Regions from separate parts of the Pontibacter akesuensis genome, predicted to be linked through region 3. Evidence: riboswitches for the same ligand, from Rfam matches in the RefSeq annotation. Region 3 holds a riboswitch; each other region holds the start of a gene.
What was found. A riboswitch is a leader RNA that binds a small molecule or an ion and turns the genes downstream of it on or off. The one in region 3 is predicted to bind S-adenosylmethionine.
Positions count from the first base shown of each region.

Region 1: linked by a shared signal. The riboswitch ahead of A0W33_RS14805 (O-acetylhomoserine aminocarboxypropyltransferase/cysteine synthase family protein) and the one ahead of A0W33_RS01285 (Na+/H+ antiporter NhaC family protein) in region 3 are both predicted to bind S-adenosylmethionine.
Region 2: linked by a shared signal. The riboswitch ahead of A0W33_RS15045 (phosphoadenylyl-sulfate reductase) and the one ahead of A0W33_RS01285 (Na+/H+ antiporter NhaC family protein) in region 3 are both predicted to bind S-adenosylmethionine.
Region 4: linked by a shared signal. The riboswitch ahead of metH (methionine synthase) and the one ahead of A0W33_RS01285 (Na+/H+ antiporter NhaC family protein) in region 3 are both predicted to bind S-adenosylmethionine.

Region 1 covers NZ_CP014766.1:3,501,018-3,505,199, forward strand. The annotation lists gene xseA (exodeoxyribonuclease VII large subunit) at 1-1,322, opposite strand, end outside; SAM riboswitch class I at 1,621-1,730, shown strand; gene A0W33_RS14805 (O-acetylhomoserine aminocarboxypropyltransferase/cysteine synthase family protein) at 2,027-3,349, shown strand; gene metX (homoserine O-acetyltransferase MetX) at 3,356-4,182, shown strand, end outside.
Region 2 covers NZ_CP014766.1:3,563,853-3,568,034, forward strand. The annotation lists gene A0W33_RS15035 (sulfate adenylyltransferase subunit 1) at 1-697, opposite strand, end outside; gene cysD (sulfate adenylyltransferase subunit CysD) at 697-1,605, opposite strand; gene A0W33_RS15045 (phosphoadenylyl-sulfate reductase) at 1,713-2,432, opposite strand; SAM riboswitch class I at 2,727-2,830, opposite strand; gene A0W33_RS15050 (hypothetical protein) at 3,560-4,182, opposite strand, start outside.
Region 3 covers NZ_CP014766.1:319,287-323,468, reverse strand. The annotation lists gene A0W33_RS01295 (hypothetical protein) at 1-86, opposite strand, end outside; gene A0W33_RS01290 (N-acetylmuramoyl-L-alanine amidase) at 136-1,056, opposite strand; SAM riboswitch class I at 1,228-1,331, shown strand; gene A0W33_RS01285 (Na+/H+ antiporter NhaC family protein) at 1,562-2,899, shown strand; gene A0W33_RS01280 (DUF58 domain-containing protein) at 3,135-4,182, opposite strand, start outside.
Region 4 covers NZ_CP014766.1:1,893,674-1,897,855, forward strand. The annotation lists gene metH (methionine synthase) at 1-2,550, opposite strand, end outside; SAM riboswitch class I at 2,623-2,731, opposite strand; gene rpmA (50S ribosomal protein L27) at 3,570-3,839, opposite strand; gene rplU (50S ribosomal protein L21) at 3,905-4,182, opposite strand, start outside.

The DNA.
Region 1 (4,182 bases), 1.5 Mb from region 3:
CTGTCGCCATACTTGGTAAACGCGATTTGCGCCTGCTTTAGCCTGTCGTTTGCCTCGGTTTCGAGGCAATGCACCAGGTGATTGAGTTCGTGCTCCTTTAGGTGCAGGTAGCGCTGGCTCTTTCCCTCCACGCACACCGACAGTTCCTGAAGGCGGCGTTCCTGTTCGTGCAACAGGTCTTTGGTGCCGGCGTTCACGTCTTTCTCCAAATTGCTGACGTGGTGCTTCTGTGCCTCAATGTATGATTTTGGCTTCAGCAGCAGTCCCCGCGACAGCGCTTCCAGTTTGTCTTTGCTCGTTTGCAGTACCTGGCGGGTCGTATTGTTAAAGCGCAGGCTGATTCGCTCCAGTTGGTCATCGGCCAGTTTCATGTGCTGGGCCGAAAACATGCGGATGCTGTCGAACAGACTCTCGCTGTATTCTTCTGCCGCGCGGTTTCTGTCAATCAGAAAACCGGCCACGGCCGTGGGTGTTTTAAGCCGGGTGTTTGCCACCAGGTCGGCTATGCTTTCATCGCGCTCGTGGCCAATGCCCGTTAGCACCGGCAGCGGCGCTTTACCGATTGCGGAAGCGATGAGGTAATCATCAAAGCAACTAAGGTCGGTTTGAGAACCACCGCCGCGTATCAGCACCACCACATCGAACAGGTGTTTATACTTGCTGATTTTGGCAAAGGCAGCGGCGACCGAGGCAGGGGCCTCGTTTCCCTGCACCGTAGCCGGAAAAAGTGTGGTGCTGAAAGTATAGCCGTAACTGTTGTGGTGCAGCTGGTGCACAAAGTCCTGATAACCGGCAGCGGTGGCCGAAGAAATCACGGCCAATCGTTGTGGCACCAGGGGCAGCTCCAATTCCTTGTTGGCCTCCATCAGTCCTTCCGCCTCCAGGCGCTTCAGCGTTTCCTGGCGCTGGCGGGCAAGGTCGCCGATGGTATAATTGGGATCGATGTTCGTGACATCGAGGCTTAGGCCATAAAGCTCGTGAAAGCGCACCGTTGCCTGCAGCAGCACCTTCAGCCCTGCTTTTAGCGGCTGCCCGGTTTTCTCTTCAAAGTGGCGGCCCAGCATCTGGAAACGCGAGCCCCAGATAGTGGCTCTAGCCTGCGCCAGCATCTGGCGGGCGTCGTCGCCTTTGTCCACCAGCGTCAGGTAGCAGTGCCCTTTGCGCCTATCTACGTTTACCTGAGCCACCTCAGCCACCACCCAATAACTATCGGGAAAAGCCAATTCCAGCTCTTCCCGTATCTGCTGGTGCAGGGCAAACAGGGAGAGCGGCGCAGGCTGCTCCTGGTAGGTAATGGAATGACTGATAAAGATATGGGACATCGCTCGCTCAATGGGTTTACTCCTGCACTACCAGCAGAACACTGGTTCCTCAGGCTCTAAGATAAGTCTTTCTTAACAAAAACACAGAGCGCTGGTAGGGTAAAATGATGGCCTGTAGCAAAGTATAGAGCGGATAAAACAAAAGGGCAAAGTGCTATAAGTATAAGGTTGCTTCATAAGTGCTTGCTTATGAAGCTGATATAAATTAAAATTTGAAAAAATTAATGTATTGTTTGGCTTTTTTGAAAAGGCTGCCGTATAATTGCAACATCAAGTCAATACGCCCTTACCGGTTATTGATTTATAAAGAAGCGTGGAGAGACAGGCTCTAAGAAGCGCTAGCAACCTAACTACCGTAGTTAAGGTGCTAATTCCTGAGCTCGGCAGGGTGCCGGGCGAATATAAATTGATACGATCATGAACAAGGGAATTCAGCCAACACCACACGAAGAATTATTTTTAGCACCGGCAGTTTCTGTGCTGCCTCAGCGTTTCCGTTTAGCTCCTGCTGACGGATTTGGCATGCGCACGCTCCTGTGCAGCATGTGTTACTGTTGTTGATTCCCCATGTATAAACTCCTCTTTGCAAAAGTAGGGTAGTGGCAGAATTAACTCTGCTGCTGTGGCCATGCTATACTTGCAGCGGATTCCTTGTCTTTCTATAATCTTGTTTTTCCTCTCTAAACCTTAAAACCAGTACTATCATGTCTGAAAAATTGCATTTCGAAACACTGCAGCTGCACGCCGGCCAGGAAATAGATCCCACCACACAGTCGCGTGCCGTTCCTATTTACCAGACCACGTCTTACGCTTTTAAGAATGCTGAGCACGGTGCCAATTTGTTTGCCCTAAAGGAATTCGGCAACATCTATACCCGCATCATGAACCCGACAAGCGAAGTGTTTGAGAAGCGCATCGCGGCACTGGAAGGCGGTGTGGCGGCCGTGGCGGTGGCTTCCGGCATGGCCGCACAGTTCATTGCCCTGAACAACATACTAGAGTCAGGCGACAACTTCGTGTCCACCAAATATCTGTATGGCGGCACCTACAACCAGTTTAAAGTATCGTTCAAGCGCCTTGGCATTGAGGTAAGGTTTGCGGAAAACGATGAGGTGGAAAGCTATGAGCAGCTGATTGATGAGAAAACGAAGGCCATTTATGTGGAAACGATCGGCAACCCACGCTTTAACATTCCGGATTTTGAGGCTATTGCGGCGCTGGCGCGCAAGCATGATTTGCCGCTGATAGTAGATAATACCTTTGGCGCCGGGGGCTACCTGTTCCGTCCGTTGGAGCATGGCGCTAACGTGGTGGTGGAGTCTGCCACTAAATGGATCGGCGGCCACGGCACAAGTATAGGCGGTGTGATTGTGGATGGCGGAAACTTTAACTGGGGCAACGGCAAATTCCCGCAGTTCTCAGAGCCAAGCGAAGGCTACCACGGCTTAAACTTTTGGGAAGTTTTTGGGACGGATGGTCCCTTCGGTAACATTGCCTTTGCTATTCGGGCTCGGGTGGAGGGGCTGCGCGACTATGGTCCGGCAATCAGTCCGTTCAATTCTTTCCTGCTGCTGCAGGGCCTCGAAACGCTGTCGCTGAGAGTGGATAGAACGGTGCAGAATGCGCTGGCGCTGGCCGAGTGGCTGGAGGGGCACGAGCTGGTGGAAAGTGTAAACTATCCGGGTCTGGAGAGCAGCCCGTACCATCATCTGGCTAAAAAATACCTGAAACGCGGCTTCGGAGGCGTACTATCCTTTAAACTAAAAGGAGACAGGGAGCAGGCGGAGGCCTTTGTGAACAGCCTGCAGCTGGTAAGTCACCTGGCTAACGTAGGCGATTCCAAAACACTTATCATCCACCCGGCCTCCACCACGCACCAGCAGCTTTCAGAGGAGGACCAGTTAGGAGCGGGCGTAGAGCCAACGCTGCTACGCATTTCCGCCGGCATCGAACACATCGAAGACATTAAAGCAGACATCGCGCAGGCCTTTGCCAAAGTACAGGCAGGGGAGCCAGCCGCAGTATAAAACCCTATGCCAACACAGCACATTTTTCACCACCAGCAAGCGTTTCAGCTGGAGTCCGGGAGTATTCTTCCGGGCCTCCAGCTGGCGTATACGACCTATGGCACCCTGAACCCGCAGCGCGACAATGTGGTGTGGGTATGCCATGCCCTTACCGGCAACGCCGATTGCACCGACTGGTGGTGCGGTCTCTTCGGAGAGGGAAAACTGTACGACCCGCGGGAGTGGTTTGTGGTATGTGCCAATACGTTGGGCGGCTGCTACGGCTCCACCGGCCCACTTTCCATCAACCCGATCACGCTGCAACCCTACTTCCACACGTTCCCTCAGCTCACCAACCGCGACATTGTGCGGGCATTCGATCTGCTGCGGCAGGACCTGGAACTAGGGCGCATCCATACACTGCTGGGCGGCTCACTGGGAGGACAACAGGCACTGGAGTGGGCGCTGCTGCAACCAAAGGTGGTGGAGCGGCTGGTGCAGGTGGCCAGCAATGCGCGCCACTCGCCGTGGGGCATTGCCTTCAACGAAACACAGCGCATGGCCATCCGGCAAGACCCAAGTTGGCAAACCGATACCCCGGATGCCGGAAAGGAAGGGCTGAAAACGGCACGTGCCGTGGCCATGCTTTCTTACCGGCACTACAACACCTACCATGCCTCGCAGGGGGAGCCGGGGCAAAGTATAACCGATAACTTCCGCGCCTCCAGTTACCAGGTGTACCAGGGGGAGAAGCTGGCGCAGCGATTCAATGCTTATACGTATTGGCTGCTTTCTAAAGCAATGGACTCGCACAACGTGGGCCGCGACAGGGGAGGTGTGGAGAAGGCGCTGGC
Region 2 (4,182 bases), 1.5 Mb from region 3:
CAGTAAGCGGACGAATCACGTACTGCACCGGAAAGCGCGCATCTTCCAGGTTGAAGTCCTGCGAAACTGGCACCTGCTCCAGGTGCTCCAGCAGGCTCGGCCCCTGGTACCATGGCATCGAGAAGTCCGATCCCTCTACAATGTTGTCGCCTTTCAGCGCACTGACAGGTATGAAGGTGATGTCTTTGGCGTTCAGCTTACGGGCAAACTGCTGGTAATCGGCCACAATCTCGTTGTATACCTGCTCATCATAGCCCACCAGGTCCATCTTGTTGATACAGATCACCAGGTGCGGAATGCCCAGCAGGGAGGAAATGATCGAGTGGCGGCGCGTCTGCTCCTGCACGCCTTTGCGGGCATCCACGAGTATAATCGACAAGTTAGAGTTTGACGCACCCGTTACCATGTTGCGGGTATACTGGATGTGGCCCGGCGCATCGGCAATGATGAACTTGCGCTTCTCTGTGGAGAAGTACTTGTACGCCACATCAATCGTAATGCCCTGCTCGCGTTCGGCTTTCAAACCATCTGTGAGCAGCGACAGGTCAATCTGTCCGTCCTCGTTCACGCGGCCGGAGCTTTCAATGGCTTCCAACTGGTCGGCAAAAATCTGCTTCGTGTCGTAGAGCAGGCGACCGATCAGAGTGCTCTTGCCGTCGTCTACGCTGCCGGCGGTGATAAATCGTAGTATATCCATTAAAAGTATCCTCCTTTCTTACGGTCTTCCATCGCCGTCTCCGACAGCTTGTCGTCGATGCGGGTGGCGCCACGCTCACTAATTTTAGACTCCAGAATCTCGGCAATCACGCCGTCAATGTCATGGGCAATTGATTCTACCGCAGCCGTACAGGTCATGTCGCCCACCGTGCGGAATCGTACCTGCCGCTTCACAACGATATCGTCCGGCTCCTGGTAAATAAAATCAGACCAGGCCATCAGCTTGCCATCCCGCACCAGGCACTCGCGCTCGTGCGTGTAGTAAATGTTTGGCAGGGCTATTTCCTCTCGTTTGATGTAGTTCCACACGTCCAGTTCTGTCCAGTTGGAGATCGGGAACACGCGCACATTTTCACCTTTGTTGATGTGGCCGTTGTAGATGTTCCAAAGCTCGGGGCGCTGGCGCTTCGGGTCCCACTGGCCAAATTCATCACGCACCGAAAAGATGCGTTCCTTGGCACGGGCTTTCTCTTCGTCGCGTCGGGCACCACCGATGCAGGCATCAAATCCAAACTCCTCAATCGTTTCCAGTAAGGTATGCGTTTGCAGTCCGTTGCGGCTGGCATAACGTCCCTTCGGCTCCGAAAGGCTTTTGCGTTTGATCGTGTCTTCCACGTTGCGCACAATCAGCTTCTCGCCCAGTCGCTCAGCCAGTTCATCGCGGTAGCGGATGGCCTCCGGGAAGTTGTGGCCTGTATCGATGTGCACCAGCGGGAACGGGAACTTACCGGGTCGAAACGCTTTCTCGGCCAAACGCACCAGCGTGATAGAATCTTTGCCGCCCGAAAAGAGCAGGGCCGGCTTCTCAAACTGCCCCGCAACCTCGCGCATGATGTGAATTGCCTCCGCTTCCAGCTGGTCAAGGTAATCCAGGTATCTCTTAGTCATACTTCGTATCTAATTTTGAATTATGAATGCTTAATTTTGAATTGAGACCCTCGAAGAGTATCGCACAAACCACATTTATAATTCATAATTTATAATTCATAATTATATTATCGCGCGTGCAGGCCGCATTCCTTTTTGGAGTTATCCTCCCACCACCAGCGGCCGGCGCGGAAATCCTCGCCTTCAGCAATGGCACGGGTACAAGGGGCGCAGCCTATACTTACAAAGCCCTTGTCGTGCAGCGGGTTGTAAGGAATGTTAAGCGCTTTGATGGCCGCCCACACGTCATCCAGAGTATAGTGCAGCAGTGGGTTATACTTAATGAGTTGGTGCGCCTCGTCCCACTCCAGCAGCTGCAGGTCCTGCCGGGCTCCTGATTGGTCGGCGCGGATGCCGGTTACCCAAATCTGCACGCCTTCCAGGGCCCGGTTCAGCGGCTCCACTTTGCGGATGTAGCAGCACTGTTTGCGATCGTCGATGGAGTTGTAGAAGCTCATCGGCCCTTTCTCGTTCACGAGCTGCTCCACGGCCTCGTGCTTGGGGAAGTATACTTCTATCTTTTTGCCGTAGTGGTTGTTCGTTTTGTGCAGCAGGGTATAGGCCTCGTTAAAGAGGCGCCCCGTATCCAGCGTGAAAACGCGCACCGGCAAATCATTCTCGAAAATAAAGTGCGTGATGAGCTGGTCTTCCACGCCCAAACTGGAGGAAAAAGCAATACTGCCCTCAAACTCCTGTGCCAGGATGCGCAGTCCCTCTTCCGCCGGAAGTTCGGCGAGGGCGTTGCGCAGGCTATCGAGCTTCGCCAGCAATCCTTGTGATAAATCCATAGGATATCGTATAATCTCTTGAAAACTAAAACAGGTACTTGGGTTTTCGGTGCTGCACCACAACCATGCCAAATGGCGGCGGCTGCCTAAGCAGGGAAAAAGGCGCGATGGTTTTAGCTGCCTGTTATACCGAAAGTGTGTTTGGGAAGTGCCAGATTAACACGGACAACAGCAACAACAATTCAGTTTACCCTGTGCACTGGTAGATACAAAGGTTGCGTAAGCAGTGGGGGAGGTGCCATTGCTTGCTTTACTGCTTGCTGATGTGTTGTAATAGGTTTGCATTGCTTTTGTAATTTATATGCCCCGGCCTGACCGGGATAGGAATTGGCACCTTACCACTTTGGAGGTTGCCAGAGGGTCATAGAGCCTAGTCTCTCGCCTCTTCTTTATAAATTTTACAGACGTGACGTCCATTGGTTTACTACCGGCAAAAATACGGTTTTTTCCGGGATGTATAAATTTTATGAGGTAAATATTAGAGAATTAATGTTGACGTTAGGATACTGGGCAACATCAGGGTACGGATTTCATAAGTGTCCGACGGGGGTGTTTTAGAAGTGTCAAATGTCCTGCTGGCGCGAGTTTTTAACTCGCGGCCTACAAATGAGGTTCAGTTTGTAGCTCGATTGGCCTGAAAAGCCATACTTGCATAGCTGCAGCTGTACTTGTTGCATTCCCTGGCGCAAGCGTCCGCTTGTGCCTTTGACTACCTCCGCTTTTCGCAACTTGAACCAAGCTATTTTTTCTAGTTGCCGTTTACCCTCCGGTTCCCTGATACTTATGTTTCACCTCCTACCTTGGGGCGCTCAACCCAAGGACTGAAACAGTTCAACTAGCCGCTGCCTTTGCTCTCCTTCAATTACAGGAATTGTAGGGACAGGTCGCGACCTGTTCGGGGAATACCATCGGCTACAGAGCTTGTACCTGAGTAAAAGCAGTACCGCTACTCCCTCTCCTGTTTTTAGGAGAGGGCAGGGGTGAGGTAAATTTTTCTCCTCAAAGGGGTTAGGGGTGGGTTCCCTGTTTTAGCCGAAACCATAAAGCTTATACTTCAGCAACAGCAGCTACAGACTCTCCTCTAGGAAAAGGAGGAGTTAGTGACTGTTGGATCCTGCAGTCACACCTCACGCAGCCAAACCCGTTACATACTTCACAAGGGAGCGCTTGGCAATGGGCAGCAGGGCCTGCTCCAGCGGCATGGGCACTTTGGCTATTGCCACGAAAGCGGCTGGGTTCGGCAGCTCCTGCCGTTCCCGGAGCAGCTGCACTTTCAGTTGCTCATGGGTTTGGGCAAGGCCCCGGCGCACGGTCTGCAGGTGTTTTGTGTTGATGCCCCTATACTTCTCGTAGGTGTTTTCGAAAACAGTAATGTTATACACGTACACGTGCGTTTCCTTACCCGGGAATGCATCCAGGAAAAGATACCCTTCGTTGTGGTACATCGGCGTAATGCCAACCGGACTTATCTCCAGGTGGCGTTCCACGAAACTGTACAGCTCCTTTCCCTCTTCCAGCGTCTCGGTGAAAAGCGGCGTGGCGTACTGAATAATTTCTTCTATCTGCTGCATCGTCTCGTCGTCGTTCACAATCTTTTCATATACCAGTTCCAGCTTCTCAAAGTCAGCACGGCTGATGCGCTTCGGGAATGACTCATATACCAGTTGCTTGTGCGCCTTTACCTGCTGCAGGTTGCGGTAATGCATGATCAGGTCGGAGAAAACAGGATAGAGGCGCTGCTTGTTGAATT
Region 3 (4,182 bases):
AGAAGAACTCCAGAAACAGATAACAAAGTTTTAAAATAGTCCGAGTATTCTTTTAGAGCAGGTGGTTGTGATAATTCATTCCACATTAATCTTATAATTTTGTTTGTTGAAGCCTTATTTAAAGCACAAAAGGCACTACAAATACTTCTGATATAAGTTGTAGAGGATGATCTTGTCTTTCTCCGTCAGTACCTCGTTTACCTCCTCCTGAATAAAATGCAGCTTGAAGGCCCGGATGGCGGCAGGCATGTCACTGGTGTCGTAACCGATGATGCGCAGCGCTTCCCTTGGGTTGAAATATAATGGAATGGTGGAGACAGAATCCTGCGGCTGTATGATTTCCCCTGTTTCAGCTCCGGTGCTGTCCAGCAGGGCGATGGGTGCGGCAGGCAATAGGTATTTTTCTACCACGCCTTCATCGTACCACAGGCCATAGCCCTTAGCAGCCAGTTTCTTCCACGGGAAATTTCGGTTCGGATCGCTTTTACGGGTAGGGGCAATGTCAGCATGTCCGATGAAGTTTGCGGTCGGGATGCGGTGCGTCTCCTTTAAAAGCGCCAGCACCTGCAGCAGGCTGTTTACCTGCGCGTCAGAGAACGGTTCAGCACCGTTGTTGTCCAGCTCAATACCAATGGAGGAGGAGTTGATGTCGGTATCGTTGCCCCAGCGCCCATTGCCTGCATGCCAGGCGCGCAGGTTGTCGTTGAGCATGTGGTATACCTTGCCATCGCGCCCGATCACGTAGTGCGAACTTACCTGTGTTTGTGGTTTGGTGAACGTATCAAGTGTCTGCTCCGTGGAGTGCTGCGCCGTGTGGTGGATGATCACCAGGTTTGGCCGGCGCAGGCCTAAATTCGTGGTGCCTACCCAGTAATCGCCTTGTTGCAGCTGCTCTTCGCCCGGAATGGTGGCTGGTAGCGTGCGCAGCTGCTTAGCCAGCTCCTTCACCTGTTTCTTATGCGATCTGTTGGTGCTGGCGTAGGGGTTGTTGGAGCAGGAGGCAAGGCTGGCGCAGGCAAGCAGCAGCGAGCAGAAGGTAGTGGCGCTATACTTCATAAGGCAATTCAGATCTTTTGTTAGCAAGTATAAACTAGAGATAATTTTGCAAATGATGCAAGTATAAACGGCTAATTCATTCGATCTGATGACCTACTTGTTAGCTAAAAATAAAACAGACGTTTGTTATTCTCGGTCAGACAGCCTTACCTTTGCAGCCTCTTTATGCAAGATTTATAAAGAAGAGGGGAGAGAGCAGGCTCAATGAACCTCTAGCAACCACGGTTTCTGCCGAAAGGTGCTAACACCTGCCCATTGTTTGGGACCTATAAATATTCCACATGCACGCTTTGCTACATTATACCACCATTTCGATTCCGGCTTATACTTCTGCATCGACTGGCTGCTGTTGTTGCTGTTGTTAGCTCCTGATTTCATGGCAACTGTGCCATATATTTTCCTACGAAGCTAGGACTCCTATTCAATTAATTTTATACTTCATAAGCAACGGGTCAGGCGAAACGGCATTTCAACCTGTCTGTGCCTGACCCACGCGCATAATTTTATGAAACACATCCAAGAGTCAGGAGGGGTTGCCCTGCTGCCATTTTTCGTTTTTGTTTTTACCTTTTTAGGGGCAGGCATACTTTTAGAAGACTTCTATGCGCTGCCGTCGCCGGTGGCGGTGGTGCTGGGCATCATTGCTGCCTTTTTTATACTTCGCGGGCCTATTGAGGCGAAAGTAGATGCCCTCATCCGGGGCTGCGGCGATTCCAAGATCATTACCATGTGCCTTATTTACCTGCTGGCAGGGGCTTTTGCCACGGTTACCAAAGCGGTAGGCGGGGTGGATGCCACCGTGAACCTGGGGCTTAGCGTGCTGCCGGTACAATACCTGGGGCTGGGGGTTTTCCTGCTGGCGGCTTTCCTGTCCACGGCAACGGGCACGTCGGTAGGGGCTATTGTCGCGCTCGGGCCGATTGTGGTGGGGCTTGCAACTCAGAGTAACACGTCGCTGCCACTTTTGCTGGGCACCCTGCTGGGCGGGGCCATGTTTGGCGATAACCTTTCCTTTATCTCGGATACCACCATCGCCGCCACGCAAATACAGGAGTGCAGCATGCGCGACAAATTCCGGGTAAACATCCTCATCGCGGGTCCTGCTGCCCTCGTGACGCTGGTGCTGCTCCTGATTACAGGCTTCACCACACCTAACAGCCAGGGCATGTTACCCGAACTTCAGGATTATCAGTTGTGGCAGATCCTGCCGTACCTGCTCGTGATCATGCTGGCAATTTCGGGCGTGAATGTATTTGTGGTGCTGATGCTGGGCACCTTAGCATCCGGTGCCTTGGGTTTGATCAGCAGTCAGCTGGACCTCCTGCAATTCAGCCGCAGCGTGTACGAAGGCTTTACCGGCATGTTTGAAATATTCCTGCTGTCCATGCTGACGGGTGGCCTGGCACAGATGGTGAGTGAGGCCGGCGGCATCAATTTTCTGCTGCGCAAGATCAGCAAAGCCACCCGTGGCTTCCGCTCGGCTCAGGCGGGCATCGGCGCACTAGTAGCCGGCACGAACATGGCCATTGCGAACAACACCGTGTCGATTGTGGTAACCGGGGAGGTGGCCAAAGAGATTAGCACCACCTATAGCATCGACAAACGCAAGACCGCAGCTATCATCGATATCTTCGCCTGCGTGGTGCAGGGGCTGCTGCCGTACGGTGCGCAGATCCTGATCCTGTTGAGTTTTACAGAAGGGGAGCTGTCTTTCGTAGACTTATGGGGGCATGCCTGGTACCTGTACCTGCTGCTTTTCTTCGCCCTTGTCGCTATTTACACGCCATATGTAGATCGCTTTCTGGCGAAGGAGCCGGCCGATAAAGCTGCGGTGGCCGTGTAATGTAAAGTATAGTGCAAAAGCGGAATGAGTTTTAAAGTAAGACTGTCCCCTTAAGGGGACCACAGGGGTGTTCTTTGCAGTAGAAAATCTTATTGCTCCAGATCAGGAACGATCTCCCCAAGAGTTAACACCCCTATAGTCCCCTCAAGGGGACAGTTCAAAGGGATAGTCTGCTAAATAGGTAAAATTTATACTTGGTAGGCTGACTTTAAACAGTTCTATATCTTATTTGATATCAAATCAGACCCCTCGCTTTTAGCTCCAGGTATTTGTTGATGGTGTTCACCGTCAGTTGCTCAGGTGGGGTGAGGATGGCGTGAATGCCATGTTGCTGCAGTTGCTTCACGATCTGGCGCTTATCGTAATCGAATTTCTGGGCGATGGCCTTGGTGTATGCTTCCTCGGTGGTTCTGGCGCGCTGGTGCAGCAGGGCGTGTAGCTCCGTGTTCTCAAAAAAGATTACGACCAGCAGGTGGTGCTTGGCCAGGGCACGCAGGTAGGGCAGCTGACGCTCAGCCCCGCTCAGCGTCTCGAAATTGGTGAAAAGCAGCAGCAGGCTGCGCTGCTTTATTTTGCTACGCACCGTGGCGTACAGGCGTTCGTAATCCGTTTCCTGGAACTTTGTTTTCTGGTTGTAGAGCAGTTCCAGAATGCGCCGCAACTGGTCGGCTTTGCGTTGTGCCGGCAGCAGGTTGCTGATCTTGTTCGAGAAGGTGATGATGCCGGCCTTGTCCTGCTTTTTCAGGGCGATGTTGGAGATAACGAGCGCGGCGTTGATGGCATAATCAAGCAGGCTAAGCCCGGCAAACGGCATCTGCATCACCCGGCCTTTATCGATTAGGCAATACACCTGCTGCGACTTCTCGTCCTGGTAGCTGTTCACCATCAGCTCCGCTTTCCGAGCCGAGGCCTTCCAGTTGATCGTGCGCTGGTCATCACCGGCCACATAAGGCCGTATCTGCTCAAACTCGGAGCTGTGGCCAATGCGGCGCACTTTCTTCATGCCAAACTCCTGCAGCCTGTTCGAAATGGCCAGCAACTCGTACTGCCGCATCTGCATGAAAGACGGGTACACTGGCACCTCCTGGTCCTGGGCAAAGCGGTAACGGCGCTTGATGAGCTGCAGCGCGCTCATAGCGTACACGTTAATGGCGCCGAACTGGTAGCTGCCGCGCTTGGTGGGCCGCACCGTGTAGTGGATGATCTGCGTTCTTCCCTTGCCTACGGCCGCTGTAAACAGGCTGTCGCGCTGCTGAAACTGAAAGGGCAACTCATCTATCACC
Region 4 (4,182 bases), 1.6 Mb from region 3:
CTGCGGCGCTATTTTCACAGCGGTATGCACACGCGAGGTAGTGGCACCACCGATCATCAGTGGAATTTTCATGCCACGGCGCTCCATTTCCTGCGCCACGTACACCATCTCGTCCAGCGAAGGTGTGATCAAACCGCTCAGACCGATGATATCCACCTGCTGCGCTTCGGCTTCGGCCAAGATCTTATCCAGCGACACCATCACGCCCAGATCGATCACCTCATAGTTGTTACAGGCCAGCACCACGCCCACAATGTTTTTGCCGATGTCGTGCACATCGCCTTTTACGGTAGCCATCAGGATCGTACCGGCCGTAGACTTCGACGTATCGGATGCCAGCTTCTCCTTCTCCATAAACGGCAGCAGGTAAGCTACCGATTTCTTCATCACGCGGGCGCTCTTCACTACCTGCGGCAAAAACATTTTGCCGGCACCGAACAAATCACCCACCACCGACATTCCAGCCATCAACGGACCTTCAATCACGTCCAGCGTTTTGGTGGCTTTCTGGCGGGCTTCTTCGGTGTCTTCCTCCACAAACTCCACCACACCGCGCACCAGCGCATGCTTCAGGCGCTCTTCCACCGGGGCATCGCGCCAGGCATTGTCTGCCCCGGTCGCAGTCTTGCCTTTGCCTTTTACGGTATCGGCATAGGTCACCAGCTTTTCTGTAGCATCCGGGTGGCGGTTAAAGATCACGTCTTCGATCAGGTCGCGCAGCTCCGGCTGAATTTCGCTGTACACGCCCATCATACCCGCATTCACGATGCCCATGTCCATACCTGCCTGCACGGCATAGTATAAAAAAACGGTGTGCATGGCCTCCCGCACCAGGTCATTGCCCCGGAACGAGAACGACAGGTTACTTACGCCACCGCTTACCAGCGCATGCGGCAGGTTTGCTTTAATCCACTTTACCGTCTCGATATAATCCACGGCATAGTTGTTATGCTCTTCTATACCTGTGGCAATGGCAAGTATGTTCGGATCAAAGATGATGTCCTGCGGCGGGAAACCTACTTCATCCACCAAGATGCGGTAAGACTTTTCACATATCTCGATTCTGCGGTCGAAGGTATCGGCCTGGCCCTGCTCATCGAAGGCCATCACAACAACAGCTGCACCGTACTGGCGCACCTTGCGGGCGAGCTTTTTGAAGGCTTCTTCTCCTTCTTTTAAACTGATGGAGTTAACGATGCTTTTGCCCTGCACACACTTTAATCCAGCCTCAATCACGCTCCATTTAGAGGAGTCGATCATGATTGGCAGCTTAGAGATGTCGGGTTCAGAGGCGATCAGGTTGAGGAAATTGGCCATGGCCTGCTCTGAATCGAGCATGCCCTCATCCATGTTCACGTCTATGATCTGGGCGCCGCCTTCTACCTGCTGCTGCGCCACCGACAAAGCTTCCTCAAATTTTTCCTCTACAATCAGACGGGCGAATTTTTTGGAGCCGGTTACGTTGGTGCGTTCGCCTACGTTCACGAAAAGGCTTTCCGGGTAAATTGTGAGGGGCTCCAGGCCGCTGTAGCGTGGAAGGGGAGCAACTGGTGTAGGAACGTGTGGTTTATACTTCTGCACCAGGTCAGAGATAACCTTTACGTGCATTGGTGTGGTGCCACAACAACCACCGAGTATGTTCACCAGCCCTTCCTTGAGGTACTCTTCCACAATTTCGCCCATTTGCTGCGCCGTTTCATCATAGCCACCAAAGGCATTCGGTAAACCGGCATTTGGGTAAGCACTGATGTAGGTATCGGAAATGCGTGAAAGCTCCTGGATGTGCGTCTTCAGCTGGCGAGCACCGAGAGCACAGTTAAAGCCGATGCTAAGGATGGGCGCATGCGAGATGGAATTCCAGAAAGCCTCCACCGTCTGCCCAGACAAAGTACGGCCGCTGGCATCCGTAATCGTACCTGACACCATGATCGGGAGTTCTTTGCCGCCGTCCTGCACATACTGCGCAATGGCAAAAAGCGCCGCTTTACAGTTCAGCGTATCGAATACCGTTTCCACCAACAGTAGGTCACAGCCACCGTCTACTAAGCCACGCACCTGCTCATAGTACGCCTCTACCAGCTGGTCAAATGTGATGGCGCGATAGCCGGGGTTGTTCACGTCCGGGGAGAGCGAAGCGGTGCGGTTCGTGGGGCCGATAGCACCGGCGACAAAGCGCGGCTTGCGCGGTACTTTCGCCTCTATCTCATCTGCCGCTTCACGTGCCAGTCTTGCTGATTCATAATTCAGCTCATACACGATGTGCTCCAGGTGATAATCGGCCATGGCGATGCTGGTACCGCTAAAGGTGTTGGTCTCGATGATATCGGCACCAGCCTCCAGGTACTCGGCATGTATGGCTTTGATTACGTCCGGGCGGGTGATGGACAGCAAGTCGTTGTTGCCTTTCAGGTCGCCGGAGTGATCTTTGAAGCGTTCGCCGCGGAAGTCAGCTTCCTGCAGTTGGTAACGCTGAATCATGGTGCCCATGGCGCCGTCCAGCACAAGAACGCGCTCTTGCAGCAGCTTATGAATCGGATGTGAATTGGTCATGTGTGGTGTCTTTCTTCTCGTAAATCATCTACGCAGCTTATCAAGAAAAACACCCGGCTTTAGGCGGGAGCAGTCTTATCTTCCCTGGCAGCAGTTGCTCCAGGAGGGAGGTAGCACCAAGCTTTCAACATGGTTGCTAAGACGTCACAGGGCCCTGTCCCTCAGTCTTTCTTGATAAGAATGTTACAAAGTAACGGTATATCCGTGGGAAAAGGAAATTAGTTGCGTGTAAATGTGAAGAAACAGAGGGGACAGTTGGTTCTGGCATGGCTCCATTGGCCCAACCACCCCTAACCCCTCCTTGTTTAAGGAGGGGAATTTACCTCACCCCAGCCCTCTCCTAAAAACAGGGGGGGAGTGCTGCTATACTGTAATCAAACCACCCCCAGCCCCTCCTTGTGCAAGGAGGGGGGGCTGCGACTGCTGTTGTTGAAGTATAAGCGCTATGTTTTTAGCTTAGTCGCTCTTCCACCAAGATCCTTTCAGGATGACAAATACGGGGTTGGGAAAAGTAGATCAGAGAAAGACCGGTAAAGCGTCAGCAAAAGTATGAACATCCCCCTACCCCCTTCAAAGGGGGACTTAGCCTTTGTTATTTAGCTACTGCTTTTACTAGCTGAACCGATTCCAGTCCTTGGGTTGAGCGCCTTGTGCATGTTGCGGTGCCCGCTAGGGCAGCCCGCAGCGGAGCGAATAGAGGGCCCCTACCCCCGGAGCAGCTTCAGGCACACAGCGCGATGCCCGAGGACGGGGCCTCGCGGCCGTGAGCGTTCCAAAGCCGAATGTGAAACAGTAGGTATCTGGGAGCTGGAGGATAAACCGTAGCTAGAACGGATAGCTTGGTTGAAGTTGCAGTAAGCAGCAGCTATGCAAGTATAAGTTGCGCAAAGCCATGGCAGTTAAAAGCACAAGCGGACGCTCGCGCCAGGGAAGCTTTACTTATCACAACCAAACAAGTATAAAACAAGAAGAGGGATACCTTTCGGCATCCCTCTTCTTTTGTAAAACTACGCTAAAGACTAAGCTTCAGCAGTTGGGGCAGGAATTACAGAAACGTAAGAACGGTTCTTCTTTCCTTTTCTGAACTGAACAACACCATCTGTCAAAGCAAACAAGGTATGGTCTTTACCGATACCTACGTTTACACTTGGGTGGTGTGCAGTACCTCTTTGTCTTACAATGATGTTACCAGCGATGATCGCCTGGCCACCGTAAATCTTAACGCCCAGTCGTTTAGAATGCGACTCGCGGCCGTTGTTCGAACTACCAGCTCCTTTTTTGTGTGCCATTTTTTTAACTATTTAACTCAGGGCTAGCCCTGAAAGGATTCAACGATAAAATTTCTTCTTACTGCCTAACCAATGTTCTCGATAAGAACTTTCGTATAGTCTTGACGATGACCTCTCGACTTTCTATACCCTTTTCTTCTCTTCTTCTTGAAGATGTGAACCTTGTCAGCTCGAACGTTCCCTAAGATCTTGCCTGTTACCTTGATACCAGCCACGAAAGGAGCGCCAACGGTAATGTTACCGTTATCGTCTGTAAGAAGAACATTGGCGAACTCAACGGCGTCACCTTCATTGCCGGAAAGCTTGTTGGCGTAGATGAACTTACCGCTCTCTACCTTGGTCT